Robiginitalea biformata HTCC2501: one gene and its partners. The protein of the gene in region 2 interacts with the protein of the main gene of each other region in a pairwise test. Links are inferred from orthologs where the notes say so. Each region holds a gene or a part of one and is shown on either strand. Other genes may lie near its edges. The genes, in order: dnaE, RB2501_RS03030 and RB2501_RS00370.

Region 1 (10,962 bases), 440 kb from region 2 along the record:
TCTCTTTTTTCAGACTACTAATTAAATCATCTTCCTTTTGCAACAAAAACTCAAGTATCGGGATAAGATTGTCACAAAGAGCTACCGAGTCGGATGGTGTTGCACCGACATTATAATTATGGATGGTCTGGTGAGTCTTTTCCATATCAAAATTCTCAAATGCCTTCCGCACTCCTGTGTTGTCTATTAATTGTGTAAACAAATTTTTTAGTTTTTTAAAATCAGTAAAGGGCTTTTTCGAACCATCAGGGTTGAAAAAAACATTTCGAAAATAGTTAGAATCCTTAAGTTTTTTTGATGGTTCATATTCAGTGTTTTCAACAACATATTTCAATGCACATTCTAAAGCAATTCTTGTCATTGCAGTCTTTGCATTACAATATTTGTCCTTATCCAAGGAATAACACTCATTAATGGGTTTAGTAAGATTTCTCGGTAAAGACTTCCTTTTATAAACCGGTTTTGTTTTCGTACTTCCTCTTTGTGCTGTTGATGATGAGGTCTGAGAGGACGCCTGGGTGGTTCCTGGATTTGTTTGGCTTCCTTGGTTAGATGGTTGACTAGTTTGAGAACTAGAACTGCTGCTGGCCGAGGAGGATTGAGAATTCCCATTTGTTGAACTTGAGGTACTTTTTCCGCAAGGGGTGAATCCATATGGGCTAAGCTTTAAAAAAAATGTTTCTTTCCAGGAATCAATATCTTGAGTTCTTATTTCTGGATAATCTTGCAAATAATGAATCAAAGCCTCAACATAAGAATCAAAGCAGGCCTGATCAGTAACTTTTATCTTGTAAGATGGCTTATTTTGGAAATAATATCCACATTGACGACTGTACCTGAATAGTCTTTCAAAAATTATGGTCTTACCACCACTTTTTCCTCTACCACGTCTCAAAAGTTTTTTTAAATCTTCTTCACCTTTTTTCACTGCCTCATAATAGAAACTCGCTAACTTGATTAATTGAGTTGGGGTGGAATCAATATCTTTCATAGACTCTATTGTGTCGCCCTTACTAAACATTCTATAAACCTCTAGTGCTTTGGCTATTCTATCCCATTCACGGAAAACATTATTTGTATGTTCTTGAAGAATTCTTTTATCCAATTCATCAGGATCATCATATACCAGAATTGGCAAAGTTTTGATGATTTTTTTCTTGAGATCTAATTCGTATTTCGTGGGGTTTCTCAGGGCTTTTACGGCAGCACAGCGTCTATTACCATCTTTTACAAGATAACCACCATCTGTCTTCAAAACCCATAGAGCCTTATCTGCGTGAAATTTTCCGACGCTCACTATGGTTTTAGCGACATCTTCAGCGGCTTCATTATAAAGAAGGTATTGGATTAAATCCTCTTCTTTGTTGCTGCCACTATAGAGTTCTGCAAACCTCGGATTATTAACGTCAAGTTTTAACTTTTTGAGTTCAACGAACTCTATAGTATCAGACATTCTAAAGTAATTTTTGGTTAGAAGTGTTAATTGGATGGGAATATAAGGAAATATGATAAGAGGAAATTACCTACAATTAATTTTTTGGCTAGAATTTTATTTGATAGTCAATAGGAAATTCGTCGAGCTGCACTATGTTTAAATTTTCATACATGTTTGAGAAAATGCTTCTGTTACAAAGGTCTTTTTTGAGACGACGAGCTTTTTTAACTTATCTTCTCTAAGATGATTTTCAATCTACTCAGAACTCTGTTCAGACCTATTTGTAATGCATCGCCAAAGGTTATTTTATGCAATTTCAATAAAACTATCCCTAGAAAAATCGTGATGCTCATTTATGTGAACATACCCCAATTGATTGCACAACATGGTAGTGCCTTCTAACTTTATGCCATTTCCAACATTTCTATGCACATGGCCATAAATCCAATAATCGATATTGGACCTGGTAATGAAATCGGTTTGGTCTACAACAAAGGCATTGTTGATAGCACTGTCCTCAAACTCTAGAGAATTACAAAGCGGTGTTGGTAGATGATGGGTGACCACTACTGTTTTGCCTTCACGGTCATTTATACTTGTCGTAATAAAATCAAACGCCTCTGCATGAAGCTGATTAAAATAGTCAATCGTCAAAATTTTATCACCCATTCTTATTTTATGGAAGTCATTTACGTAAGCAGATACTGAAGCGATGTTTTCAGGCAAAATGTGGCTCCAAAGTGTAGAAAAGAGAAACCTAATACCGCTTATTTCTATTGCTTGGTTGTTTAGAAGGAACACATTTGGTTGCAATTCCCATTGAAAAGGCTTTTGATGTAAAGACAAATCAAATCCACCATAGTATTCGTGATTGCCCGGTATCACATACACCTGTTGGTAATGATCGGACACCCATTTAAAAAGGTCTAGATTTTCAAAATCAAATCCGAGATAATGGGTGTCTCCAGCAATGATCAGTATCTCCCCAGAAGGAATTAAAGGATGGTCTGCCAGCCACTTTCGGTTTTGGGGAAACTCCAAGTGTAAATCGGAACAGTATTGTATTTTCACTTTCGGCTCATTTTCTTGAACAGAAAAGTAAGGAGATAACTTCGTTTTATTCTATTTAACGGTGATTACTTTCCTGGAAAAAAGTTATTGTAAAATACTGCCAAGAAGTAAAAAAGGGTCAAAAATGCAGCACGATTGCGGCACGCTGGTTAACTTTTCTTTAACGTTAACATTTTTATAACATTGATTTACAAGTGATTATAAACAAAAAAGCCTCGAAAAATCGAGGCCTATGCGGTCTGGACGGGACTCGAACCCGCGACCCCCTGCGTGACAGGCAGGTATTCTAACCAACTGAACTACCAGACCAATGTTCCAACCCCGGAGGGTACCAACAACAGTTGGTTTTGTGGAAATTGTCAGAGCTTTTTGTTCAAAAGCGTGGGCAAATATAAGGTACTATTTCAATCCGGCAAACAAAAAGATCAATTTTAGCGCGCCTTATCCGGCAATGCGCTGGCGTTCCGTGAGGAAGGCATTCAGCACGCGGGCAAACGGGTCCGCTACATCCACGCCCACGTACTTGATGTCGTACTGCCCGCAGATGAGTTTGATGGAGCGGACATACCGCACCAGGGCGTCCCGGTAGGCGGCGCGCACGGTCTCCGGGTAGAGGTCCACATGCTTGCCGGTCTCCACGTCCTGGAACCGTTTCGGGGTGTTTTCAAAGTCGAAATCCAGTTCGGTGGCCCGGTCGGCCAGGTGGAAGAGGACCACCTCGTGTTTGTTGTACTTCAGGTGGCGGAGGGCTTCAAAGAGTTGTTCGTCCGCCACGCGGTCCTGGAACAGGTCGGAGAAGAGGATCACCAGGCTGCGGCGCTTGAGCTTTTCGGCAATCAGGTGCAGGTGGGCGTGGAGTTCGGTGCCTTCGCCCCGTCGGCCGGCCAGCCCCAGGTCGTTCAGTTTGGCCAGGAGCATCTGGTAGTGCCGCTCGCTGCCTTTTTCCGGGGCGTAGTACTCGTAGGTGTCGGCAAAGACACTGAGTCCCACGGCATCCCGTTGTTTCTTGAGCAATTCCATCAGGGCGGCTGCGGCCAGGACGGCGAAGCCCATTTTATGGAGGTGGTCCAGGTTGAGCCTTGCGACCTCCGGGTAATACATGGAGGCCGAACTGTCCAGGATCAGGTGGCAGCGCAGGTTGGTTTCCTCCTCGTAGCGCTTGGTGTAGAGTTTGTCTGTCCGGGCAAAGAGCTTCCAGTCGATGTGCTTGGTGCTTTCGCCCGTGTTATACACCTTGTGTTCGGCGAATTCGGCGGAATACCCGTGGAAGGGGCTTTTGTGGATCCCGCTGATGTACCCCTCCACCACCTGCCGGGCCAGCAGGCCGAGGTTTTCAAACAGGGGGGCATTGTGGAGTTCCGATCTCAGGTCCATGTTTCAAAGATACAAAGGGATGGGGAAGTAACGTCCCCGAGCAGACGCCCCGGGTAAAATGCGGACAGCAGGCAAAAAAAAATCCCGCTACCGGGGGAACCGGGGCGGGATTCTGATTGCAATGTATTTTGAAAGGCTTACAGGGCTGCGTCGATCGCTTCGGCGTATACCTTTTTCGGGCTCACGCCTACCTGGCGGTTTACGATTTCGCCATCCTTGAACACCAATACGGTAGGGATGTTCCGCACGCCGTACTTGGCCGCGAACTCCTGGTGGACATCCACGTCTACCTTCCCGACAACCGCTTTGCCGTCGTATTCCTGGCTGAGTTCCTCGATGATGGGTCCAACCATCCGGCAGGGGCCGCACCATGCCGCCCAAAAATCTACTACTACCGGTTTATCGCTTTTAAGGACCACCTCGTCAAAGGTCGCATCTGTTATTTCTAGTGCCATATTCGCTTTATTTTAATTAGTGCAAAGTTAGTCAATTATTTAAGCCGTCCCTTACACTGTGCGTATTCGATTTGTCGATATGCCGATTGAGTCCGTCGATAGCCGCAGGACAGGGCGCAGGATGCGGAGCAGGCCGGGATAAAGCCTGATGGCCTGCCGGGGTTCGCGGGTAGACTTCTTAATTGAGTTTGTAATGTACTTCCTGGTCGCGGAGCGAATGGAGCAGTTCCGAGCTGATGTGGACCTTTTGCTTCCGGCTGGAGAGCTGCACCTTGATGGCTTCCTCCATCTCGTAGACCACAAAATTCAGGTGGTGCTGCCCTTTAAAGGAACGCAGCGTGTCCTGCAATTCCCGGATGCGCTTCTCGTGCAGCTGCCCGATATCGAGCTGGATGGTCAGTTTTTTGGCATAGGCGTCCATCACGTCCTGCAGCAGGAGGACCTGGTTGTACTGGAGGCGGGGGTCGCCTTTTTTTCCGGTTTCCCGGTTCACCCAGCCTTCCCGGACAAAGACTTTCAGGTAGATAAACGCATTGATGGTCAGGAAATGCCGGAATTTCAGGTATTCCTCCCCGAAAATCTTAAACTCAAAGGCATCCGAATAATCCTCCAGGGTAAAGATCGCCCAGCCCTTGCCGTTTTTGGAAACCCGGTGCTGCACGTCCGTAATCACCCCGGCCAGGCTGAGTTCCCGGTTGAGGTAGGGCGACAGGTCGTTCAGGGCATAGATCTCCGTATTGCAGAACGCCTGGATTTCCGTCTTAAAATCGTCCAGGGGGTGGCCCGAGATATAGATGCCTACCACCTCTTTTTCCCGTTTCAGGGTCTCCATGGTGCCCCATTCCTCGCAGGGCGGGATTTCCGGCTCGGCAATCTGCACTTCGCTGCTGCCCCCAAAGAGGCTTACCTGGGAGGAGTTCTCGCTTTCCTGGAAACGGGCCCCGAAGCGAATCACCTTCTCCAGGAAACTCACCCCGTCCGTGCCGCAATCGAAGTACTGGGCGCGATGCGCATTGCCCAGGGAGTCGAACCCGCCCGCCAGGGCCAGGTTTTCAAAGGCCTTCTTGTTGGCGGCCCGCAGGTCGATGCGCTTGGCCAGGTCAAAGATAGACTGGTAGGGGCCGTTAGCTTTCCGGTTTTCCACGATGGTTTCCACGGCACTCCGCCCCACGCCTTTGATGGCCCCCATGCCAAAGCGCACCTGGTTGTCCTTGTTCACCGCGAACTTGTAATAGGATTCGTTGACATCCGGCCCGAGAACGTCCAGGCCCATCCGCCGGCATTCCTCCATAAAGAAGGTTACCTGCTTGATGTCGTTCATATTGTTGGAGAGCACTGCGGCCATGTATTCGGCCGGGTAGTGGGCCTTCAGGTAGGCCGTCTGGTAGGCGATATAGGCATAGCAGGTGGAGTGGCTCTTGTTGAAGGCGTAGGAGGCGAAGGCTTCCCAGTCTTTCCAGATCTTCTCCAACACATCCCGCGGATGCCCGTTTGCCTCGCCCCCGTCCAGGAATTTGGGCTTGAGTTTCTGCAGCAGCGCAAATATTTTTTTCCCCATCGCCTTGCGGAGTACGTCCGCCTCGCCCTTGGAAAACCCGGCCAGCTTCTGGGAGAGCAGCATCACCTGCTCCTGGTAGACGGTGATCCCGTAGGTCTCCTGCAGGTATTCCTCCATTTCCGGGAGGTCATAGGTGATTTCCTCCTGCCCGTGCTTCCGCGCGATAAAACTCGGGATGTATTCCATGGGCCCGGGCCGGTAGAGGGCGTTCATGGCGATCAAATCGTCGAAGACCGTCGGTTTGAGGTCTTTCAGGTGCTTTTGCATCCCCGGGGATTCGTACTGGAATATCCCCACCGTTTCGCCCCGCTGGAAGAGCTCATAGGTTTCCGCGTCGTCCAGGGGAAAGTCGTCCGGGATCAGGTCGATACCGTGCCGCGCCTTGACGATCTTCACCGTATCCTTGATGAGCGTCAGCGTTTTCAGGCCCAGGAAATCCATCTTGAGCAGGCCGGCGTTTTCCACCACGGAGTTGTCGAACTGGGTCACGTAGAGGTCGGAATCCTTGGCGGTGGCCACCGGGACAAAATTCGTGATGTCGTCCGGGGTAATGATCACCCCGCAGGCGTGGATGCCCGTGTTGCGCAGCGAGCCCTCCAGCACGCGGGCCATATTGACGGTCTGCGCCTCCAGGTCGCTGCCCTCGGACAGGTTCAGCAGCTCATTGACCTTTGCCAGGTCGTCCGAGCGGAATTTCTTTTTGAGCTCCGCCTCGTCCTGCCCGAAAATCTTGGCCAGCTTGGACATGTTCGGGATGAGCTTTGCGATGCGGTCCGCTTCGCTGAGCGGCAGGTCCAGCACCCGGGCGGTGTCCCGGATGGAGGATTTTGCCGCCATGGTGCCGTAGGTGATGATCTGGGCCACCTGGTTGGCGCCGTATTTGTCGATGACGTAATCCATTACCCGTGAGCGCCCCTCGTCGTCAAAGTCGATGTCGATATCGGGCATGGATACCCGGTCCGGGTTCAGGAACCGCTCAAACAGCAGATCGTACTTGAGCGGGTCGATGTTGGTGATCCCCAGGCAGTACGCAACTACGGACCCGGCCGCCGAGCCCCGCCCGGGGCCTACGGACACCCCCATGTTGCGGGCTTCGCGGATAAAATCCTCCACGATCAGGAAATAGCCCGGGTACCCGGAGTTTTCGATAGTGGAAAGTTCAAAGTCCAGCCGCTCCCGGATGGCCTCCGTGATCTCCCCGTACCGCTTTTCCGCCCCCTGAAAGGTGATGTGGCGGAGATAGGCATTTTCGCCCCGTTTGCCGCCGTCCGCTGCGTCCTCGGCCACCCGGAATTCCTCGGGGATCTCGAATTTTGGAAGGAGGACATCCCGGGCCAGGTCAAAGGGCTCGATCTTCTCGATGATTCCCTCGATGGACTGGATGCTTTCCGGCAGGTCGCGGAACAGCTCCTTCATTTCCTCCGGGGATTTGAAGTAGTATTCCTGGTTGGGCAGGCCAAAGCGGTAGCCCCGGCCGCGCCCGATGGGGGTTGCCTGTTTTTCCCCTTCCTTGACGCACAGCAGGATGTCGTGGGCTTCCGCATCTTCCTTGCGGCGGTAATAGGTGTTGTTGGTGGCCACCAGGGACACCTCGTGTTTTTTTGCGAGGGCTACCAGGCTCTGGTTGGCCCGGTCCTCGTCTTCCTGCCCGTGGCGCATCACCTCCACATAGAGGTCTTCCCCGAATTGCTCTTTCCACCAGAGCAACGCCTCTTCGGCTTGTTTTTCCCCCTGGTTCAACACCTTGGAGGGAACTTCCCCATAGAGGTTTCCGGTAAGGACGATGACATCCTCTTTATAGCGCTCCACAACCTCCCGGTCTATCCGGGGCACATAGTAGAACCCTTCCGTGTAGGCGATGGAGGACATCTTGGCCAGGTTGTGGTAGCCCTTCTTATTCTTGGCCAGCATTACTACCTGGTAGCCGTAATCCTTGACGGATTTGTTGTTGCGGTCCTCGCAGACAAAGAACTCGCAACCGATAATCGGGATGAGGTCCCGCTTGCCCGATGCCCGGTCCTCCTCGGTGAGGTTGCTGTTGTGGGCTTTGACCTCCCGTACAAAATGGAAGGCCCCCATCATGTTGGCGTGGTCCGTCAGGGCCACGGCCGGCATCCGGTATTCCGCCGCGGCGGCCACCAGGTCCTTGATGCCCATGGTGGACTGGAGGACGGAAAACTGGCTGTGGTTGTGCAGGTGGGCGAAAGGGACCCCTTCCAGGGCCTGGACGTTCTCCCGTATTTCTGCCCGCGTGAGCCCGGGATCGTCTACCGCTGTGGCTTCCGCGAGTTTGCGGGAGGCTTTTTTAAGGTTTTTGTGGGCAATCCCGATCGGGGCGATAGTTCCCGGGTTGGCCCGGTCGAAAGCCTCGAAATACCCGGGGGCCACGCCGAGCTGCTCCGGGCTGTATTGCCGCCGGCGGAGCAATTCCAGGAAGCATCGGGCGGTGGCTTCCACGTCGGCCGTCGCGTTGTGCGCTTCCTCAAAAGGTTCCCCAAAAAGGTGCAGGTGCAATTCGGTGAGGGTGGGCAGCTTGAATTTTCCGCCCCGCCCGCCCGGGAGCTGGCAGAGTTCTGCCGTGGATTCCGTACACGTGTCGAGTACCGGGAATTTTTCCAGGGGGTCCTCGTCTGCAACCCGGTAAAATTCGGCCCCCATCACGTTGATGTCGAACCCGACATTTTGGCCTACCAGGAATTGGGTGCGGGATAATGCCCCGCGAAATGCCTCGAGAACTTCTTCCAGCGGGAGCCCTTCTTCCCGCGCCAGGTCTGTGGAGATACCGTGAATCTGTTCGGCGTCGTACGGGATGTTAAACCCGTCCGGCCGGACCAGCGCGTCGTATTGTTCCACCAGCCGCCCTTCCCCGTCGTGCAATTGCCAGGCAATCTGGATGCAGCGGGGCCAGTTGTCAGTGTCGCTGGCGGGGGCGTCCCAACGTTTGGGAAGCCCGGTGGTCTCTGTGTCGAATATGAGGTACATGGACAGGTATCGGGAATCAGGAGGATAAAATTATGGAAATACCCCGGGCTGCAAAAATGGAGTTTTTATGAGTTATTAACTGGGCCGAGGAGCCAGCCGGTGTGCGGGCCGTCCGTAGCCGAGCGACCGCAAAAGTTCCGGTGGATCCATCCCCTGGCAAGAAAAAACCCGGCGCGGGGCCGGGTTCTGATATTGGGTATTTGCGTGCGTCGATCAGGATACGATGGATTCGTACATCTTCGACGTGTTCAGGGCTGCCTGGATGGCGTTGCGCTGACTTCTCAGGAGCTGCTCCGTAGATGGCGGGAGGGTCATTTCCTTATCGTCGAGGATTTCATCGTACTGCTCCAGGCTGGCTTTCTCGCCCCGCTCTACTTCTTCGAGGATGCGTTCGGTTTCATTGCCGGTGAGCGTACTGGTGAGATTCATCCAGGTACGGTGCAGGTCGCCCTTAAAGCTGCCGCCTTTGTCTGGCAATTCCCCGTACTCGCGGATTTCGGTCTTCAGTTCGTGCCCAAAGGTATAGCGCTGCTTAACTTTGTCGTTCAGGAATTCCTTCACGGCTGGCACTTCTACCTTCTCGGCTGCGAGCTTATATCCTTTTTCAGCATCGTATGTCTTTTCGAGTAATTCGTTTAACTTATTGGAAATTTTTTCAGTGTACTTCATGGTCTATCGTCATTTTAGTGGTTACTGTTTCTGTGGTGCCTTTCAATAAGACAAAAATAGTATACTGGTCAACCTGCGGTAAATCAAATATTTAGCACAATTTATCATCCTCTTAACAGCTTTTATGAAAATATGGGGGCTCCGCGGGGTATAAATTTTTCGCCCAAGTCCTTTACTCATTGGCAAAATGGCGTATATTTGCACCCGCTTTCAGTAGAAATACCCTTGGCTGAACAGCTTGAAATGTTGTAACAAGAATTAATAACCGGGGTCGGGTACCCCAAAACTTTAATGTGATATGCCAGTTAGAATCAGACTTCAGAGACACGGTAAGAAAGGAAAACCTTTTTACTGGATCGTAGCCGCCGACGTGCGTGCCAAGCGCGACGGCCGTTTCCTCGAAAAACTAGGAATCTACAACCCGAATACGAATCCCGCCACTATCGAGATAGACGTGGATCAATCCGTACAATGGCTCAACGACGGGGCTCAGCCCAGCGAGACAGCTCGCCGGATCCTTTCCTATAAAGGGGTACTGCTGAAGCACCACCTGATGGGGGGCGTTCGTAAAGGGGCCCTGACCGAAGAGGAGGCCGAAAAGAAATTTCAGGCATGGCTCGATGAAAAGGAGCAGAAGGTAAGCCAGAAAACCGAAGGACTGGAAAAAGCCCGGGAGGAAGCGCGTGCCAAGGCCCTGGAGGCTGAACGGGAAGCCAACGAAAAGCGCAAGGCGGCCGCTGCTGAGGCAGAAGCCCCGGAGGCGGAGGAAACCCCGGAGACCCCTGAAGGCGAAAGCGCTGCCGAGGAAGTTGAAGCGGTTGCAGCTGCCGGAGAACCGGAAAACGAAGTAGCCGAGGCCGAGGCCCCTGCTGCTGCCGATGATGCTGCTCAGGAGGAAGCCGGTGAGGAAAAAGCCGAAGCTGCCCCGGCCGAAAAGGCTGAGGAAGCGAAGGCTGAAGAAAAGGCCGAAGAAGCCCCCAAAGCTGCTGCCGGAGATTCCGAAGAAAAGGAAGAAAAGAAAGAAGCCGCAGCAGGCGATAAGGAATAAGCCTGTTTTGCCATGCGGAAGGAAGACTGTTTCTACCTCGGTAAAATTGTCTCCCGCCATGGCTTCAAGGGCGAGTTACTGGCGAAGTTAGATACAGACGAGCCGCAGCTATACGAAAATCTGGAATCGGTGTTTGTTTCCGTAGGGAACAACCTGGTTCCATTTTTTTTGCGCCGTTGCCAGTTGCACAAAACGCGCTTGCTCCGGCTGCATTTCGAAGACATCGACTCGGAGGCAGATGCCACCCGTATCCTCGGCAGCGAATTGTACCTGCCCCTGCAAATGCTCCCGCCGCTTGAGGGGAACAAATTTTATTACCACGAGGTTATTGGGTTTCGGCTGAACGATGCCCGGCGTGGCGATGTGGGGG
Region 2 (8,925 bases):
GGGGGTGTACGTAAAACCCGTGATGGTTACCCGGATCGAAGACCGGAACGGGACGGTGCTATACGAGTACACCCCGGAGACCAAAGACGTTCTCAGCAAGGACGTCGCCTACGCCATGGTGGACCTGTTAAAAGGGGTCACCCAGTCCGGTTCGGGGGTGCGGCTGCGGGGCAACTACCAAACGAACACAACGGTCTACAAGGAAATTATCACCGGCTACCCGTACGAATTCACGAATCCGATTGCCGGGAAGACCGGCACTACCCAGAACAACAGCGATGGCTGGTTTATGGGGATGGTGCCGAACCTGGTAACGGGGGTCTGGGTCGGCGGAGAGGATCGATCGGTGCATTTCCGGAGTATCACCTACGGACAGGGGGCGTCCATGGCCCTGCCCATTTGGGCGCTCTACATGCGGCAGAACTACGAAGACCCGGAATTGAACGTGTCCAAAGAAGACTTCGAAGAACCGGAGGACCTCTCCATCCGCATCGATTGCAGCCAGACCGAAGAGGAGCTCGAGGAGCCGGATGAGTTGGAAGACGACCTGGACGACATCGATTTTTAGAACACAAACGCCATGATTGACAAACAAGTTGCCAACGCCAAGGCCGCCCTGGAAGGAGTGGCAGACGGAATGACTTTCATGCTGGGGGGGTTCGGCCTCTGCGGCATCCCTGAAAATGCCATCAGCGAACTGGTACGCCTCGGGGTGAAGGACCTGACCTGCATCAGCAACAATGCCGGCGTGGACGATTTTGGCCTGGGCCTCTTGTTGCAGGGCCGGCAAATCCGGAAAATGATTTCCTCCTATGTGGGCGAGAACGACGAATTTGAACGGCAAATGCTCAGCGGGGAACTCGAGGTGGAACTCACCCCCCAGGGGACCCTGGCCGAGAAATGCCGGGCCGCCCAGGCAGGCATCCCGGCCTTTTTTACCCCAGCGGGATATGGCACCGAGGTGGCGGAAGGCAAGGAGACCCGGGAATTCAACGATAAGATGTACGTGATGGAGGAAGCCTTCAAGGCGGACTTCTCCTTTGTGAAAGCCTGGAAGGGCGACACGGCGGGCAACCTGATTTTCAAAGGCACCGCCCGGAATTTCAACCCGGTCATGTGCGGGGCAGCCGCCATTACGGTGGCCGAGGTGGAGGAACTGCTGCCCGCCGGCAGCCTGGACCCGAACCAGATCCACATCCCCGGGATTTTCGTCCAGCGAATCTTTGAAGGAACCGGGTACGAGAAGCGGATTGAGCAGCGGACGGTGCGCGAAAGGGGTTAGGGATTTGAAAATTTGGCGATTTGAAGATTTGAAAATGAGGATGGGATCCAAATCTGACATGCAGAAGTGATGCATCCATAGGGCCTATATTTGTCTGTTTCTGAAGTCGATATATGGCATGCGTGATGATAGACATAATTACATCGTAGACCTGAGTTTCCAAGTAGCCCTGAAAATTGTTGATTTTACAGAGCAACTACGACAGTTTCGAAAATTCGAAATGGCCTCTCAACTCTTCAAGAGTGGCACATCCATCGGAGCGAACGTCAGGGAAGCGCAGAATGCAGAAAGTAAAACGGATTTTATTCATAAATTCAAGGTAGCAGCTAAGGAGGCAGAAGAAACCGAATACTGGCTAAGTTTATGCAATGCATCCGCATCATATCCAAGCCCGTCTTCCGATCTATTGCAAAAAATCAAATCGACCATTTTAGTAATCTCAAAGATTATCGGAACTAGTAAACGAAATATTTACAATTAAAAAGTAATTAACCTGGAATCTTCAAATCTCCAAATTTTCAAATCTTCAAATCAACGTCATGTTGGATAAAAACGGAATCGCCCAGCGCATCGCCAAGGAAGTCAAAGACGGATACTATGTAAACCTGGGTATCGGGATCCCGACTTTGGTGGCCAATTTTGTCCGGGACGACATCCAGGTGGAATTCCAGAGCGAGAACGGCATCCTGGGGATGGGGCCGTTTCCCTACGAGGGGGAGGAAGATGCCGACCTGATCAACGCGGGGAAACAGACCATCACCGCCCTGCCCGGCGCGTCCTTTTTCGATTCGGCCCTGAGTTTTTCGATGATCCGGGGCCAGCACGTGGACCTGACCATCCTCGGGGCCATGGAAGTGGCCGACAACGGGGATATTGCCAACTGGAAAATCCCCGGCAAAATGGTCAAGGGGATGGGGGGCGCCATGGACCTGGTGGCTTCCGCCGAGAATATCATCGTCGCCATGATGCACACCAACAAGGCCGGACAATCGAAACTCCTCAAGCAGTGCACATTGCCGCTTACCGGGGTGGGCTGCGTCCGGAAGATTGTCACAAACCTGGCCGTTCTGGAGGTTACCGACCAGGGCTTCCTGCTGCAGGAGCGGGCCCCCGGCGTTTCCGTAGACGAAATCCGCAAAGCTACTTTGGGCCGCCTGGTGGTGCCGGAGCACGTACCGGAAATGCAACTCTAGCCCCGGGGTCGTCGCCCGCCGGGCATGCTGTTCGTCGATCGGGCAACCCGGAAGTATTTTTTTACAACAACATCCCGGGCCTTCACAACAATTCCTGTGCGCGATGCGGGAAATCTGGTATATTCGAACATGCATCTGAGCCTTTTTCCCCAAACAAAGTCTCGCTAACCGAAATAGCCTATGGAGTCCCAAATCAACCAAATGCCCCCGCAGGAGGAAATTCAGGTTTATCGCAACGACTTTATCAGCGGCCTGATCCTGCTCACCAAAAAGTTGTTCATGCTTTAGGCCCGAGCCGAAAAGCCAAATTAAACAACCAGCCATGAAGGCCCCTTCCGAGGGGCCTTTTTTATAGCCTGAAACCAGGACTTTTTTTAAGACATGAAACCGGGGTTGTCCCGTCCGGGACCCGGTTGGCGAAATCCGTATCTTTAGAGCGTGGAACCGCTCGAATTCATCCGGTGTACCCCCGCCGACCTGGACGTGCTCCGGGACGTCTCCATTTCCACTTTCTCCCGCGCCTTCGAAACCCAGAACAACCCGGAGGATTTTGCCGCCTACCTCCGGAAAGCCTTTGGACGCAACCAACTCGAAACCGAATTCCGCCACCCGGACATGCACTTCTATTTTGTCCGGAGCGAAGGGGACCTGGTGGGTTACTTCAAACTGAATACCGGGAATGCGCAAACCGAGCTCAGGGAACCCAAAGGCATGGAGCTTGAGCGCATCTATGTGCTGGCCGGCTTCCAGGGCAGGGGGATGGGAGCCCGTATGCTCGACTGGATCTGCGGCCATGCGCGGAGCGCCGGGAAAACCTACCTATGGCTCGGCGTCTGGGAACACAACCCGCGGGCCATTGCATTCTACGAGCGGCAGGGTTTTGTTACATTTGGGAAACACCCATACGATATCGGCAACGACCGGCAATGGGACTGGCTCATGCGGCTGGACCTGCCGGCTTCAAAAGGGATGGCCCCGGACCGCGGACCGGCTTCCGACAACACAACTTAAAACTGATGGTTATGCGCTTTGCACTTTGTTTTCTTCTCCTCATCCTCGCAGCTCCTGTGGCAACAGCCCAGGCGGGATTCTATTACCCGCCCCGAGGGGCCGATTGGGAAACCCGTTCCCCGGAATCCCTCGGGCTGGACGAGGCGGCCATCGCAGAGGCAGTGGACTTTGCCCGGGCCAACGAATACAGCGGATCCCGCGACCTGCGCCGGGCGATCCTGGAGTGATTTGAACGGGAGCCCTACCACGAATTGCTGGGGCCGGTGAAAAAGCGGGGCGGCCCGGCCGGCCTGATCCTGAAAAACGGGTACGTGTTGGCTTCCTGGGGGGATACCCGACGGGTGGACATGACCTTCAGCGTCACCAAGAGCTTCCTGTCTACTGTGGCGGGCCTGGCCGCCGACCGGGGCCTGATCCGCTCGGTGGACGACCCGGTTTCGGAATATATCTGGGACGGGACCTTTGCCGGCGAACACAACTCGGGCATTACCTGGTCGCACCTGTTGCAACAAAATTCGGACTGGACCGGCAGCCTCTGGGGGTTGCACGACTGGGCGGACCGCCCGCCCCGGGAAGGCGGCATCGACGATTGGAAGCACCGGGAGCTCCGCACCCCGGGCACCGTCATGGAATACAACGACGTGCGCGTGAACGTGCTGGCCTATGTGCTCACGCACCTCTGGCGGCAGCCGTTGCCACGGGTGCTCAAGGAGGAATTGATGGACCCCGTCGGGGCCTCCGCCACCTGGCGCTGGTTTGGCTACGACCACGCCTGGACCGTGGTAGACGGGCTGAAGATGCAATCGGTTACCGGCGGAGGACATTCCGGCGGTGGGATTTTCATCAGTGCGGAAGATATGGCCCGGTTTGGACTGCTTTTTCTGTCGGACGGCAGCTGGGAGGGGGAGCAATTGCTCAGCCCGGGGTGGATTGAACAGGCCGTTTCGCCCTCGGCCCCCAACCCGAATTACGGGTTTATGTGGTGGCTGAACCGGCCGGGCAGCCGGCAATGGGAAGGGGTCCCCGAGTCCGTCTATTACGCGGCCGGGTTCGGGGGGAACTTTATCGTGGTTTGCCCGGAACAAGACCTGGTGATGGTCCTTCGCTGGCTGGAACCCTCCCGGATCGGGGAGTTTGTGGGGAAGGTCTTTGAGGGGATTTAGGGCAGCCCGCCCTACGGGACGCAGTTCCTGTGCGCGGCATCCTTGGGGGATGCGGTTTACGGCAATGCAATTTACGGCAATGTGATTTCTGGAGATGCGACATCCCGAACCCTTCAGACCTGGCTCAGGATCTCCCCCGCGCGTTTGAGCGTCTCATCTTTTTTAGCAAAACAGAAACGCAGCTGGCGGTTGTCCTGCCGGTTTCGGTTAAATACGGAAATCGGGATGCCGGCCAGGCCCTTGTCGCGGGCCAGTGTTTCGGCGAATTCCGTATCCGGGGCCTCGCTGATGTCCTGGTAACCCAGCAGCTGGAAATAGGTGCCTGCCGCAGGGGTAAACGTAAAACGGGAGCTGGCCACGGCCTCCAGGAAGAGATCGCGCTTGCGCTGCATAAAATCGTTGAGTTCCAGGTAGTGGTCCGGGTTTTCCAGGTAGGTTTTCAGGGCCCGCTGGGCCGGGTGGCTCACGCAGAAAATCGCGAATTCGTGGATTTTCCGGAATTCCTGCATCAGCAGTTCCGGGGCCAGGCAGTACCCGGTTTTCCACCCGGTGATATGAAAGGTTTTCCCAAAAGAGGCGCAGACAAATGCCCGTTCCCGGAGGCCCGGGAACCGGGCGACGCTTTGGTGTTCCTGCCCGTCAAAGACCAGGTGTTCGTATACCTCGTCGCTCAGCACCAGGATATTCGTCCCCCGAAGCCGGGTTTCGAGCATTTCCATATCCTCCCGGGAAAGCACGGTCCCGCTCGGGTTGTGGGGGGTGTTGATGATCACCATCCTGGTGGAGGCGGTCAGGGCGGCATCGAAGGCCACCCAGTCGATCCGGAAATCCGGTCCCTGCAATTGCAGGAGCACGGGTACCCCGCCGTGGGCCTTTACCGAAGGCTCGTAATGGTCGTACGCCGGCTTAAAGACGATCACCTCGTCCCCGGGCCGGATAGTGGCTGCAATGGCCGTATAGAGCGCCTGGGTGGCCCCGGCCGTTACCGTGACTTCAGTTTCCGGGTGGTAGCTGGCCCCGTAAAGGGTTTCCGTCTTTTCGGCAATGGCTTCCCGGAGCGAGTAGATGCCCGACATGGGCGCATACTGGTTGTAGCCTTCCTCCAGGGCCTCGCTGTGCAGGCGGATGAGTTCCGGGTCGGCGCCGAAATCCGGGAACCCCTGGGCGAGGTTCAGGGCCCCGGCGTCCAGGGAAATGCGGTTCATCACCCCGAAAATGGAGGGTTCCAGACCAGGGAGTTTCGATTCAAAAGGTAGTTTCATAGAATTAAATGTATAAAAAAACCCCCGGCATCGGGCCGGGGGTTGGGGGAATTCATCAGTTATCAGGCGTGCTGTTCCTCGTGCTTGCCTTCGCGGATCTCTTCGATCACTTTACTGTTGAAGGCGGGCAGGTCTCCCGGGTTGCGGCTGGTCACAAAACCTTCGTCCACAACTACCGCCTGGTCTTTCCAGGTTGCGCCTGCATTGATCAGGTCGTCTTTGATCGATTTATAGGAGGTCAGCGTGCGTCCTTCTACGACGCCGGCGCTGATCAGGATTTGCGGGGCGTGGCAAATGGCTGCCACGGGCTTCTTCAGCTTGAAGAAATCGCGGACAAACAGCAATGCGTCTTCATTGACGCGCAGCTGGTCCGGGTTGTATACGCCTCCGGGCAGTACCAGGGCATTGTAGTCCTTGGCATCCACCTGGCTCAGCGTTTTATCCACCGTATAACTGTTAGACCAGTTTCCGTCGGACCATCCTTTGATGGATCCGGATTCCGGGCTGACTATATCGACCTGGAAACCTTCGGCTTCCATCGCTTCTTTCGGGGATTTTAATTCGCTTTCCTCAAATCCATTCGTAGCTAATATGGCTATCTTCTTCATGTTGCGTATGTTTTATTGGTTTATCTTTCAGTTCACTCTTTAATATAGCCGATAGCCCCCGGAATCTCCGTTAAAGCCCTTATAAATCCCGGGCCCGACCTGTTAAGTTCCTTTAACATCTTCCCTGGGGAGAACACCTTCCCTGGGGATAACATCCGCGCTGGAGATAACATCCGCCCATGGGATATCACCTGCCTTTGGGAAATAAAAAACCCCCGCCGGGGGGCAGGGGTTTGAGATTGATTCCTGAAAATCCGTGTTATCCTTCCGTGGTCGCTGAGAGGTACTCCCGGTTCATTCGGGCGATGTTCTCCAGGGAAATCCCCTTGGGGCATTCCACTTCGCATGCCCCTGTATTCGTACAGTTGCCGAAGCCTTCCAGGTCCATCTGGCGGACCATGTTCTGGACGCGCTCAGAAGCCTCCACCCGGCCCTGGGGCAGCAGGGCAAACTGCGATACCTTGGCCGAGGTAAACAGCATGGCGCTCGCGTTTTTACAGGCGGCCACGCAGGCCCCACAGCCAATACAAGTGGCCGCGTTAAAGGATTTGTCGGCATCGTCTTTTTCAATCGGGATGGCGTTGGCGTCTACGGTATTCCCGGAAGTATTCACCGAGATATAGCCCCCGGCCTGCTGGATGCGGTCAAAGGCTGTCCGGTCTATCATCAGGTCCTTGATAACCGGGAAGGCCGTAGCGCGGAAGGGCTCGATGACGATCGTATCCCCGTCGTTGAATTTCCGCATGTGCAGCTGGCAGGTAGTGATCAGCCGATCGGGCCCGTGGGGCTCCCCGTTGATCTGCAGGGAGCAGGAACCGCAGATGCCCTCGCGGCAATCGTGGTCAAACACCACGGGCTCCTCCCCCTTGTCGATGAGTTGCTGGTTCAATACGTCCAGCATTTCCAGGAAAGACATGTCGCCCTCGATGCCGCTGATGGGGTAATCCACCATCTTGCCCTTGGAGTCGGCGTCTTTCTGCCGCCAAATTTTCAGTAGTAAATTCATAGCGATTTTATCAAATTTTCAAATCGGCAAATTGCCAAATTACTTATAGCTCCGTGTTTTCAACTCAATATTCTCAAACACCAGGTCCTCCTTGTGGAGTACGGCATCCTTGGGTTCCCCCTTGTATTCCCAGGCGGAAACGAACTTGAAATTCTCGTCGTCCCGCAGGGCTTCCCCTTCCGGGGTCTGGTACTCTTCGCGGAAATGCCCGCCGCACGATTCGTTCCGGTGCAGGGCATCCTTGGCAAAGAGTTCGCCGAGTTCCAGGAAATCGGCTACGCGCCCGGCTTTTTCCAGCTCGGGGTTTGTCTCGTCCATGCTGCCGGGTACCCGGACGTTTTCGTAGAACTCCTTGCGCAGGGCGGCAATCTCCTCGATGGCCTCCTCAAGACCCTGGGCATTCCGGGACATCCCGCATTTGTTCCACATGATCTTGCCGAGCTTCTTGTGGTAGTAATCCACAGATTTTGTGCCGTTGGCATTCAGCAGGCGTTCCAGGCGGGAGCGCACGTCGGCCTCGGCCTTGTCGAAGGCCTCGCTGTCCGTCGGGATGGGCCCGGTACGGATGTCGTCGGAGAGGTAGTCGCCAATAGTATAGGGCAACACAAAATACCCGTCGGCCAGCCCCTGCATCAGGGCGGAGGCGCCCAGGCGGTTGGCCCCGTGGTCGCTGAAATTTGCCTCCCCGGCGCAGTAGCAGCCCGGGATAGTGGTTTGCAGGTTGTAGTCCACCCAGAGCCCGCCCATGGTGTAGTGGACGGCCGGGTAGATCATCATCGGCGTATCGTAGGGGTTGTCGTCGACGATCTTTTCGTACATCTGGAAGAGGTTCCCGTATTTGGCGGCGATGATTTCCTTGCCCAGCTTGGTGATGGTCTCCTTGTCCGGGTCTTTGATCCCGGAGGTATAGGCTTTTTCCTTGCCGTAGCGCTCAATGGCCGCAGCAAAGTCCAGGTAGACGGCCTCGCCCGTCTTGTTGACCCCGTAGCCCGCATCGCAGCGTTCCTTGGCGGCGCGGGAGGCCACGTCCCGGGGCACCAGGTTACCGAAGGCCGGGTAGCGGCGCTCCAGGTAGTAATCCCGGTCCTCTTCCGCAAGCTGGGTGGGCTTGAGTTTCCCGGCGCGGATCGCCTCGGCGTCCTCTTTGCGTTTGGGTACCCAGATCCGTCCGTCATTCCTCAGGGATTCGGACATGAGCGTGAGCTTGGACTGGTGGTCGCCGGAAACCGGGATGCATGTAGGGTGGATCTGCGTAAAGCAGGGGTTGGCAAAATAAGCCCCCCGCCGGTGGGCGCGCCAGGCAGCCGTTACGTTGCTCCCCATCGCATTCGTGGAGAGATAGAAGACATTGCCGTACCCGCCGGATGCCAGCACCACGGCGTGGGCGCTGTGCCGCTCAA
Region 3 (8,902 bases), 580 kb from region 2 along the record:
CACTGGGAGGCCTATCTGAAAGACGCCGGTACGGCCAAATTGCTGGGCTGCTTTGCCATGACCGAAACGCGTCACGGATCGAATGTGCGGGGAATCCGCACCACGGCCACTTATGTAAAGGAGTCCGATGAATTGGTCGTGCATACCCCGGGCCCTGACGACAACAAAGAGTATATCGGCAATGCGCTTCACGCGCAGATGGCTACGGTGTTTGCCCAACTGATCGTGGACGGTGAAAACCAGGGGGTCCACGCCGTGCTGGTACCCATGCGAGACGGGAGCGGCGAGCTGTTGCCTGGAATCCGGGTGGAAGACAACGGCTACAAAATGGGTCTTAACGGGGTGGATAACGGCAAGATCTGGTTCAACCAGGTACGCGTTCCCCGAGGAAACCTCCTGGACCGGTACGGCAGCATTACCGAATCGGGCAGCTACCACTCGGATATCAAAAACCCGAACAAGCGGTTTTTCACCATGCTGGGGACCCTGGTGGGCGGCAGGATTTGTGTGGCCCGGGGAGCCCTGGCCGGGGCGCGGTTTGGCCTGTCGATTGCGGTCCGCTATGCGCTCAGGCGCCGGCAGTTCAACGACGCCGCCCGTGTACAGGAGGACTTGATCATGGATTACCCGAGCCACCAGGTGCGTCTATTGCCCGCGGTGGCCAGCAGTTATGTATACCAGGCTGCCCTGACCCGGTTGCTGAAATCCTATGACGGGGCGGACGGTACGGACACGCGTCAGCTGGAGGCCGGGGTTGCCGGCTTGAAGGCCCTGGTGACCGAGTTCGCGGACCGGACCCTGCAGGAGTGCCGGGAAGCCTGCGGCGGAAAAGGCTACCTCCTGGAAAACCGGATCGGCCAGTTGAAGAACGACGTGGACATTTTCACCACATTTGAGGGGGACAATACCGTCCTGCTGCAACTGGCGGCCAAAAGCCGCCTGACAGATTTCCGGGCGGAATTCAATTCGGACGATTTCTTCGGGGTCTTGCGGCTTCTCGGGACCCAGATCGGAAAGCGCCTGTCCGCCATCAACCCGGCCTATACGAATAAAACGGATAGGGAACATCTCTACAACCCGGCCTTCCACCTGCACGCCCTAACCTACCGCACGGACCGGCTAACCTATACGCTGGCCCTACGGATCCGCGATTATATCAAAAAGGGGGTCCCCGCCTACCAGGCCTTCCTGAAGGTACAGACGCATCTGCTGGCCCTGGGCCGGGCCTATGCCGCCCTGCTGGCATTTGAATTATTCCTCGAACACACGGAGGATCTTTCGGACGACCCGCATGCAGACCTGATCCGGAAACTCGGGACGCTCCACGCCCTGTCGGAGATCCGGGCGGATGCTGCCTGGTACCTGGAACAGGGGTACATCGGCAAAAGGAAGTCGAAGGCTATCCGCAGCCGGGTAGAACGTTTATGTACCGAATTGCGACCCCATGCCCGGGCCCTGGTGGATGGATTTGGCATCCCGCCGACCCGCTTAAGTGAAGTCCCGATTGCCGATCAGTCGGGTTCCTTGTGAAGTTCGGCCCGGTCCGCAAACCGGCGCAAGGTCACCGCGGGTTCCCCATAGAGGTAAGTGCGGGACTGTCCGCTGGCATCCAGGATCAGGGAGGTCCCTGCATGGATGCGGGCCGTTGTCGCCCCGGAGAGGTTTGCTTCCAGGATACCCGCCACCAGTTTTCGGGCGGATAAACCGCTTTCGCCCGAGAGCCTCAACACCGCGTGGTCGCCGATACCCTCGAGTGTCAGGTCGGCATTGTCCCCGAGTTCAGCGGATATCGTATCACTATCCGTGTAGATAGTCGCATCCGAGCGTTCGGCCATCCGAACCACCAGGGATTCCGCCCGGATATTCAGGTCGGCCCTGCTGTTGCCCGCAAGCGTCACATCGCAGAGGGAAGCGCGCAGGCGCAACTCGGCCCCGGCCGCCCCTTCCGTACGGATGCTGAACAGGTCGGCATTAAACTCAGCCTCGCCGATGAGCTTGCCCGCAAGCACTTCCACCCCGGACAGCTCCCGGAAAAAAACGGTGATGTCCAGGGCCCGGCTCCCGGTAATATCGTAAAACGAAGAAATTACAAGCGTGCTGTCCTGCACCTGGAACTGCAAAACATCCACCAGGTTGTCGTCTACCCGCAGCTCGTATCCATCCGATCCCTGCTGGCGGATCCGGACCTCCAGGTCGTCCTCCAGGCGGAGATACTTAAAGGGCGGGAGGCTTTCGGAGATTTTCACCGGGTTGCGGTTTCCCTTGATCCTGGGTTTGCGCTGGGCCCAGGCGCCGGCACCGACCAACAAGGCCAGGACCAGGGCCAGTGCGCGCATTTTCTCTATTCGCTTCATACGGTTCTTTATTCGGACCTAAAGATAAACCAATTCCCGCTTCCCCCGATTCGGCTTGCCCCTTCCTGTCTGCGGCACATGCCCGCACCCCTATCCGGCCACCCGAGCCCTGCCGGCCAATAAAAAGGCCCGTCGGAAGACGGGCCTTCTAAATAATTTGTTGCAGAAATCGCTAATGCTGCAATTCCTCTTCTTCATCCTGGAGCGGGATGTGCTGGGGCACATAATCCTGTCCGGGCAGGATGTATTCCCCGTTCTCGTAGGTCTTGCTGTAATCGTACGGCCAGCGGTGCACCTCCGGGATGGCGCCCGGCCAGTTGCCGTGGATGTGCTCCTGGGGAGCCGTCCATTCCAGGGTTGTGGCCTGCCAGGGGTTCTGGGGTCCGCGCTTGCCGTAAAAGATGCTGCGGACAAAGTTGAAGGCAAAGACCAATTGTGCGGCCGCCGTAATAATGGCAAATACCGTCATCAGCACCTGGATGTCCACGAGTTCATCGAACATCGGGAAGGCGGTGTTTTCGTAATATCTCCGGGGTACGCCGGCCATCCCGACAAAGTGCATCGGGAAGAACACCCCATAGGAGCCTACTGCGGTAACCCAGAAGTGGACATAGCCCAGGTTCTTGTTCATCATCCGGCCCTGGAACATTTTCGGGAACCAGTGGTAGACCCCGGCAAAAAGTCCGTAAAGGGCCGAAATACCCATTACCAGGTGGAAGTGGGCCACCACGAAATACGTGTCGTGTACGTTGATGTCCAGGGTGCTGTCACCCAGGATAATCCCGGTGAGCCCCCCCGTGATAAACGTGGATACCATCCCGATTGAGAACAGCATGCCCGGGTTCAGTTGCAGGTTCCCCTTCCAGAGCGTGGTGATCCAGTTAAACGCCTTAACGGCCGAAGGGATCGCGATCAGGAGGGTGGTAAAGGTAAATACCGAGCCCAGGAACGGGTTCATCCCTGAGATAAACATGTGGTGCCCCCATACGATGGTGGACAAAAAGGCAATCGCCAGGATGGAGGCAATCATCGCCCGGTACCCGAAAATGGGCTTCCGCGCATTGACCGACATCACTTCGGAAACTATTCCCATCGCCGGGAGGATCACGATATATACTTCCGGGTGTCCCAGGAACCAGAACAGGTGTTCAAACAGAACCGGGGATCCGCCCTGGTAGTGCAAAACTTCGCCCTGAATAAAAATATCGGACAGAAAGAACGAGGTTCCGAAACTCCGGTCCATCAAAAGCAACAAGGCGGCAGACAGGAGCACCGGGAAAGAGATCACCCCGATGATGGCCGTGACGAAAAACGCCCAGATGGTTAGCGGCAGGCGCGTCATGGACATCCCCTTGGTCCGCAGGTTGATAACCGTTACAATATAGTTCAGGGATCCCAGCAGGGAGGAAGCGATAAATATCGCCATGGAGACCAGCCAGAGGGTCATTCCCATACCCGAACCCGGCTGGGCCATCGGCAGGGCACTCAATGGCGGGTAGATCGTCCAACCGGCGGCTGCCGGTCCGGCCTCCACAAACAGGGAAATCACCATGATTACACTCGAGAGGAAGAACATCCAGTACGACAGCATATTCAGAAACCCGGATGCCATATCCCGGGCGCCGATCTGCAGTGGGATCAGCAGGTTACTGAACGTACCGCTCAATCCGGCTGTCAATACAAAGAAGACCATGATGGTCCCGTGGATCGTAACAAGGGCCAGGTAGATGTCCGCATCCATAACGCCTTCCGGGGCCCACTTCCCCAACACAGCTTCAAACACCGGGAAGGATTCCCCGGGCCAGGCGAGCTGCATCCGGAAAAGCAGGGACATGGCAATACCGATAAAGCCCATGATCAGGCCGGTAATCAGGTATTGCTTGGAGATCATCTTGTGATCCTGGCTGAAAATATATTTGGTGACAAAAGTCTCTTTGTGGTGATGTCCGTGATCGTCGTGCGCGTGATCATCGGCGATCGCATGTGCGTGTGCTGACATAGTGCTTTTGTTTTATTCTTTTTCTTTTATAGCAATTTTATTCGGCGGCGGTTACGGTCTCCCCAAAAGTCGTCTGACTCTCTATCCACGCCTGGTAATCTTCCTCGCTCTCCACAATGATCTTCATCTGCATGTTGTAGTGCGACTTGCCGCAGATCTTGTTGCAGAGCAAAATAAAATCAAATTCCCACGGATCCGAATTCGGCTCACCTGCCGCTGCGCGTTCTGCCCGAATGGCATTGGTGCGTGCCACTTTTTCCATGACTTCCGGCTTCTGGCGCATCTCGGCGGTGGTGATCGTCGGGGTGAAGGAAAACTCGGTAATCATCCCGGGTACGCAGTTCATCTGGGCCCGGAAGTGGGGCATGTAGGCAGAGTGAAGTACGTCCTGGGAACGCATCTTGAAATTTACCTTCCGCCCAACGGGCAGATGCAATTCCTTCACGATAATGTCGTCGGCGGCATTCGGGTCGGACTCATCCAGCCCGAGCACGTTTGCCCGGTCGATATCGATCATCCGGACATTGGCATCCCCCAGCACATTATCCGCCCCCCCGTAACGAGCCGTCCAGTTGAATTGCTGGGCATAGAGCTCCACAATCAGCGGGTCGTCTTCCTCGTTGACGTCCATGATATTCGTCCAGGTATACAGGCCCCAGATAATCAGTCCGGCCAGGACAATCACCGGGATAATGGTCCAGATAAATTCCAGACGGTCATTGTCCGCGTAAAACAGCGCTTTTTTGCCCTCTTCGCCCCGGTATTTGAAGGCGAAGTAGTGCAGGAGCGCCTGGGTGATGAACTGGACGATAAAGATGATCACAAAGCTCCAGAGCATCAACTGGTCGTAATCCCCCCCGTGTTCGCTGGCGGCTTCCGGCAACAGGAACTTGCTGTATTTCCAGAAACAGAATATGGTGAGCAAATAGATGAACACCAAAAACCCGAACATCAGGTACCCGTTGTTCTTGTTGTCCTCGTCGCTGGCAACTTCCGAATTCGCTGTTTTAGCCTTGAGTTGGGAGAATTCAAAGATCTTGGTCATCTGCCAGATGGCGATAGCCACTAAAACCAAAACAGAGATCGTCAATAATGCTGTCATTGTAAACGGATATAATTCGCTAAATATCTTCTAATAATGAAATTGTCTGCTCTCTTCGATAAACGGGTTCCGCGTCGGTTGCAGCGGCGCCTTGGTCATTGCCCGGAATATCCAGAAAATAAACGCCCCTCCGAAGAACAGCACAGCCCCGATCTCCGGCACCCCGATATACCACTGGTCGCCAACCGTAGCGGGGGTGATCATCAGGTAGACGTCCAGGTAGTGCCCCAGCAGGACCACGATCCCGGTCATGACCACAAACCAATTGATGCGTTTGTAGTCGCTGTTCATCAATACCAGGAGCGGGAACAAAAAGTTCATCGCCACCATACCGAAGAACGGCAGTTTAAAATCTTCAATCCGCGTGACGAAGTAGGTCACCTCTTCCGGGATATCCGCATACCAGATCAGCATGAACTGGCCAAACCAGAGATACGTCCAGAAAATACTGATGCCAAACATGAATTTACCCAAATCGTGGATGTGGCTGTCGTTGACATCCGGCAGGTACCCCCGGGACTTCAGGTAGATTGTTACCAGGGCAATGGTGGTAATTCCCGAGACAAACATGCTCGCGAAAACATACCATCCGAACAGCGTGCTGAACCAGTGCGGGTCAACGCTCATAATCCAGTCCCAGGACATGATGGACTCAGTGACCAGGTAGAACACCAGGAATCCGGCAGACCAGCGGAAATTCTTGATAAAATTCGAGTTGTCATTGGCCTCGTCCTGCGCAAGCGACAGGCGGCGGGACACTTCGCGGTAGGCGATCCATCCCCCAAGGAACACGGCAGCGCGGATCAGGAAAAAGGTCGGGTTCAGGTAGCCGGCCTTTCCCTGCAGTAACTCATCGTGGGCAACCGTTTCGGCATCCATCCACACAAAGAGGTGGTTCATGTGGAGTACGGAAAGGACCAGGATCACAAAAATGGCAATCCCCCCGGGTACCAGGTAGGCGGTAATCCCCTCCATCACCCGGAACAACAAGGGCGACCAACCGGCCTGGGCTGCCCGCTGGACCGCGTAAAAGGCCAGGGTACCCAGCGCCAGCATAAAGAAAAAGAAAGCGGCGATATAGATGGCCGACCAGGGGCGGTTCTGCAACTGGTGGAGCAGATGCTCGTCGTGGTCGAGGGAGTGGTCCGCATCCTGGGCAGCTGCCCCGTGCTCGGTCGTACTGTCGTACGAGGTAGTTTCGTGGGTTTGCGCAGCAGCTTCATGGCCTCCGCCGTGACCGTCGTCGTGGGAAGCCGCGACCATGGCCTTGGCCTCCTCAACCGTTGAAGGGGCAGAGATAAACCCTATGGCCATGCCCATGAGCCCGAGGGCCATGAGTATGACGGATCCGATTTTCAATCTGTTCGAGAAAGTATACATCTGCAATGCTGCTTTATTGTGTTAAATCTTCCTTGAGTTTCATCACGTATTCGGAAACCTGCCACCGCTCTTTCTCATCCAGCTGCGTGGCATAAGACCCCATAGCGTTCTGGCCGTAATAGATCACGTGGTAGGTGGTCCCGACATTGATATTCCGTCCCGGGTCCGCATAGCTGGGAACCCCCAGGATTTTCTCGCGTTTTACCAGGTTCCCCTGCCCGTCGCCCTTGGGCCCGTGGCAAATGGCACAGTACAGCGCGTACAACGCCGCCCCCTCGGCCAGGTTCTCTTCCCGGTTCAGGGAATCCAACGGGCTGGTCAGCGCACGGGACAATTCCTTGCCTTCCGGGGTATTCTCCAGGCCGTAGGGTAAAGCGCCCCGGGCGATGGTGTTTTCTGCCGGGAGCAGGGCCATGGAACCCCCGGGGAGCCATTCCACCTCGTCGTAGGCTTCATAGCCAACCGGTTCGTACATATTGGGCATGTACTGGTAATTGGGCTCCCGCTTGTCCTGGCAGGAGGCCAGGATCAGGATGCCGGTGAATATCAGGGCGGTATAGAGCGTATTCTTCATTGCGCTGTTTTACTTTTCGACTCGGTTGATCTCTACGGCGCCGGTTTCCCGGAGCAGGTCGGTCAGGGCAGCCTCGTCGCCGTGCAATTCGATTTCCATGATAAAGTGGTCGTCCGTGCTGCGCGGATCCGGGTTTTCGGCCTTCTTGAATGGCCAGAGCCGGCTCCTGAGGTAGAAGGTGATCACCATCAGGTGGGCGGCGAAAAACACCGTCATCTCGAACATAACCGGTACAAACGCCGGCATGTTCTCAATATAGCTGAAGCTGGGCTTGCCCCCGATATCCTGGGGCCAGTCCTGGATCATGATGTAATTCATCATCACGATAGCGACTGTCAGCCCGAGGCAGCCGTACATAAACGAGGTAATGGCGATCCGCGTGGGCGCCAGGCCCATGGCCTTATCGAGGCCGTGTACGGGGAAGGGGCAATACACCTCCTCAATGTGGTGCCTGGCGGCCTTAACCTTCTTCACGGCGTGCATCAGCACGTCGTCGTCATCGTAGTATGCCTGTATAACCTTGGATGCCATTGCTGTTATTGTTTTTCATTTAAAAGTTTCGCCTGCCCGGCCCAGTCGTCGCGCTGGGCGCGTCCCGGGAAGGAACCGGTAATCGAATCCAGCAGGTCGTATTCCCGCTGGGTCATCCGGCTCACCTGGGCGAAGGTGTATATTCCGATCTGGTTCAGTTTTTCTTCCATCTGCGGTCCGATACCCTTGATCCGTTTCAAATTGTCCGGGGTTTGGGTAACCGGGTCGAAGGCTCCTACCGCATCCAGCAGGCTGCTCACCTGGGCAGGATCATCGCCCGCAGGGGGCGGAGTGGTTGCCTGTGCAGCCGGCGGAACCTGGTCGGCCGTACGGGGAACTGCTGTGCGGATCTCGTACAGCGGCTTCCCGGCATCCCGCAATTTCTTATAGCGCTCCCCGGAGGATTTCAAAATAGACTTCACCTCGGCCTGGGCGATAACCGGGAAGGTCCTCGCGTAGAGCAGGAACAGGACGAAGAAGAAACCGATGGTGCCGATGAAAATTCCAATATCCACAAAGGTCGGCGAGAACATCGTCCAGGAAGACGGCAGGTAGTCCCGGTGCAGGGAGGTTACGATGATCACGAAACGCTCAAACCACATCCCGATGTTCACCACAATTGAAATGATGAAGGAAACCAGGATACTCGTGCGGATTTTCTTGAACCACATTACCTGGGGAGAGACCACGTTACAGGTCATCATCAGGGTGTAGGCCCACCAGTAGGGCCCGGTGGCCCGGTTCAGGAATGCGTACTGCTCGTACTCCACGCCCGAATACCAGGCGATGAACAGCTCGGTGATATAGGCGCAGCCCACGATGGAACCGGTGATCATGATGATGATATTCATCAACTCGATGTGCTGTACGGTGATATACGCTTCCAGGTTGCAGACCTTCCGCATGATGATCAGCAGGGTCTGTACCATTGCGAAGCCGGAGAAAATGGCCCCCGCCACAAA

The links.
Region 1: the proteins of RB2501_RS03030 (region 2) and dnaE interact in binary tests that used the Escherichia coli proteins (3 or more experiments, as listed by UniProt). The link is inferred for Robiginitalea biformata HTCC2501 from one-to-one orthologs.
Region 3: the proteins of RB2501_RS03030 (region 2) and RB2501_RS00370 interact in binary tests that used the Escherichia coli proteins (3 or more experiments, as listed by UniProt). The link is inferred for Robiginitalea biformata HTCC2501 from one-to-one orthologs.

The regions. Positions count from the first base shown.
Region 1 is NC_013222.1:227,772-238,733, reverse strand. Bases 4,314-9,260 are described here. They hold dnaE (DNA polymerase III subunit alpha), read right to left. Parts: upstream 8,876-9,260; coding sequence 4,514-8,875; downstream 4,314-4,513. Other genes in these bases: RB2501_RS00940 (ferritin-like domain-containing protein), read right to left, coding at 9,089-9,260; trxA (thioredoxin), read right to left, coding at 4,314-4,335. Also shown: RB2501_RS00970 (hypothetical protein), read right to left, coding at 1-1,453; RB2501_RS00965 (metallophosphoesterase), read right to left, coding at 1,742-2,506; RB2501_RS00955 (DUF58 domain-containing protein), read right to left, coding at 2,948-3,880; more of trxA, read right to left, coding at 4,018-4,313; more of RB2501_RS00940, read right to left, coding at 9,261-9,544; RB2501_RS00935 (30S ribosomal protein S16), read left to right, coding at 9,843-10,592; ribosome maturation factor RimM, read left to right, coding at 10,605-10,962. UniProt on the Escherichia coli protein: DNA polymerase III is a complex, multichain enzyme responsible for most of the replicative synthesis in bacteria. This DNA polymerase also exhibits 3' to 5' exonuclease activity. The alpha chain is the DNA polymerase catalytic subunit.
Region 2 is NC_013222.1:672,038-680,962, reverse strand. The notes cover bases 3,838-6,747. They hold RB2501_RS03030 (methionine aminotransferase), read right to left. Parts: upstream 5,912-6,747; coding sequence 4,763-5,911; downstream 3,838-4,762. Other genes in these bases: RB2501_RS03025 (type 1 glutamine amidotransferase domain-containing protein), read right to left, coding at 5,974-6,519; RB2501_RS03035 (serine hydrolase domain-containing protein), read left to right, coding at 3,838-4,649. In the rest of the region: RB2501_RS03060 (penicillin-binding protein 1A), read left to right, coding at 1-568; RB2501_RS03055 (CoA transferase subunit A), read left to right, coding at 581-1,282; RB2501_RS03050 (four helix bundle protein), read left to right, coding at 1,401-1,763; RB2501_RS03045 (CoA transferase subunit B), read left to right, coding at 1,822-2,475; RB2501_RS03040 (GNAT family N-acetyltransferase), read left to right, coding at 2,914-3,486; RB2501_RS16475 (hypothetical protein), read left to right, coding at 3,498-3,713; more of RB2501_RS03035, read left to right, coding at 3,750-3,837; RB2501_RS03020 (succinate dehydrogenase/fumarate reductase iron-sulfur subunit), read right to left, coding at 6,779-7,525; RB2501_RS03015 (fumarate reductase/succinate dehydrogenase flavoprotein subunit), read right to left, coding at 7,565-8,925. UniProt on the Escherichia coli protein: Shows aminotransferase activity with methionine and histidine as substrates, and to a lesser extent also with phenylalanine.
Region 3 is NC_013222.1:89,338-98,239, forward strand. The notes cover bases 1,941-4,827. They hold RB2501_RS00370 (cytochrome c oxidase subunit I), read right to left. Parts: upstream 4,354-4,827; coding sequence 2,527-4,353; downstream 1,941-2,526. Other genes in these bases: RB2501_RS00365 (GIN domain-containing protein), read right to left, coding at 1,941-2,354; RB2501_RS00375 (cytochrome c oxidase subunit II), read right to left, coding at 4,391-4,827. Outside these bases: RB2501_RS00360 (acyl-CoA dehydrogenase family protein), read left to right, coding at 1-1,530; more of RB2501_RS00365, read right to left, coding at 1,512-1,940; more of RB2501_RS00375, read right to left, coding at 4,828-5,455; RB2501_RS00380 (hypothetical protein), read right to left, coding at 5,486-6,835; RB2501_RS00385 (c-type cytochrome), read right to left, coding at 6,849-7,409; RB2501_RS00390 (DUF3341 domain-containing protein), read right to left, coding at 7,419-7,940; nrfD (NrfD/PsrC family molybdoenzyme membrane anchor subunit), read right to left, coding at 7,946-8,902. UniProt on the Escherichia coli protein: Cytochrome bo(3) ubiquinol oxidase is the terminal enzyme in the aerobic respiratory chain of E.coli that predominates when cells are grown at high aeration.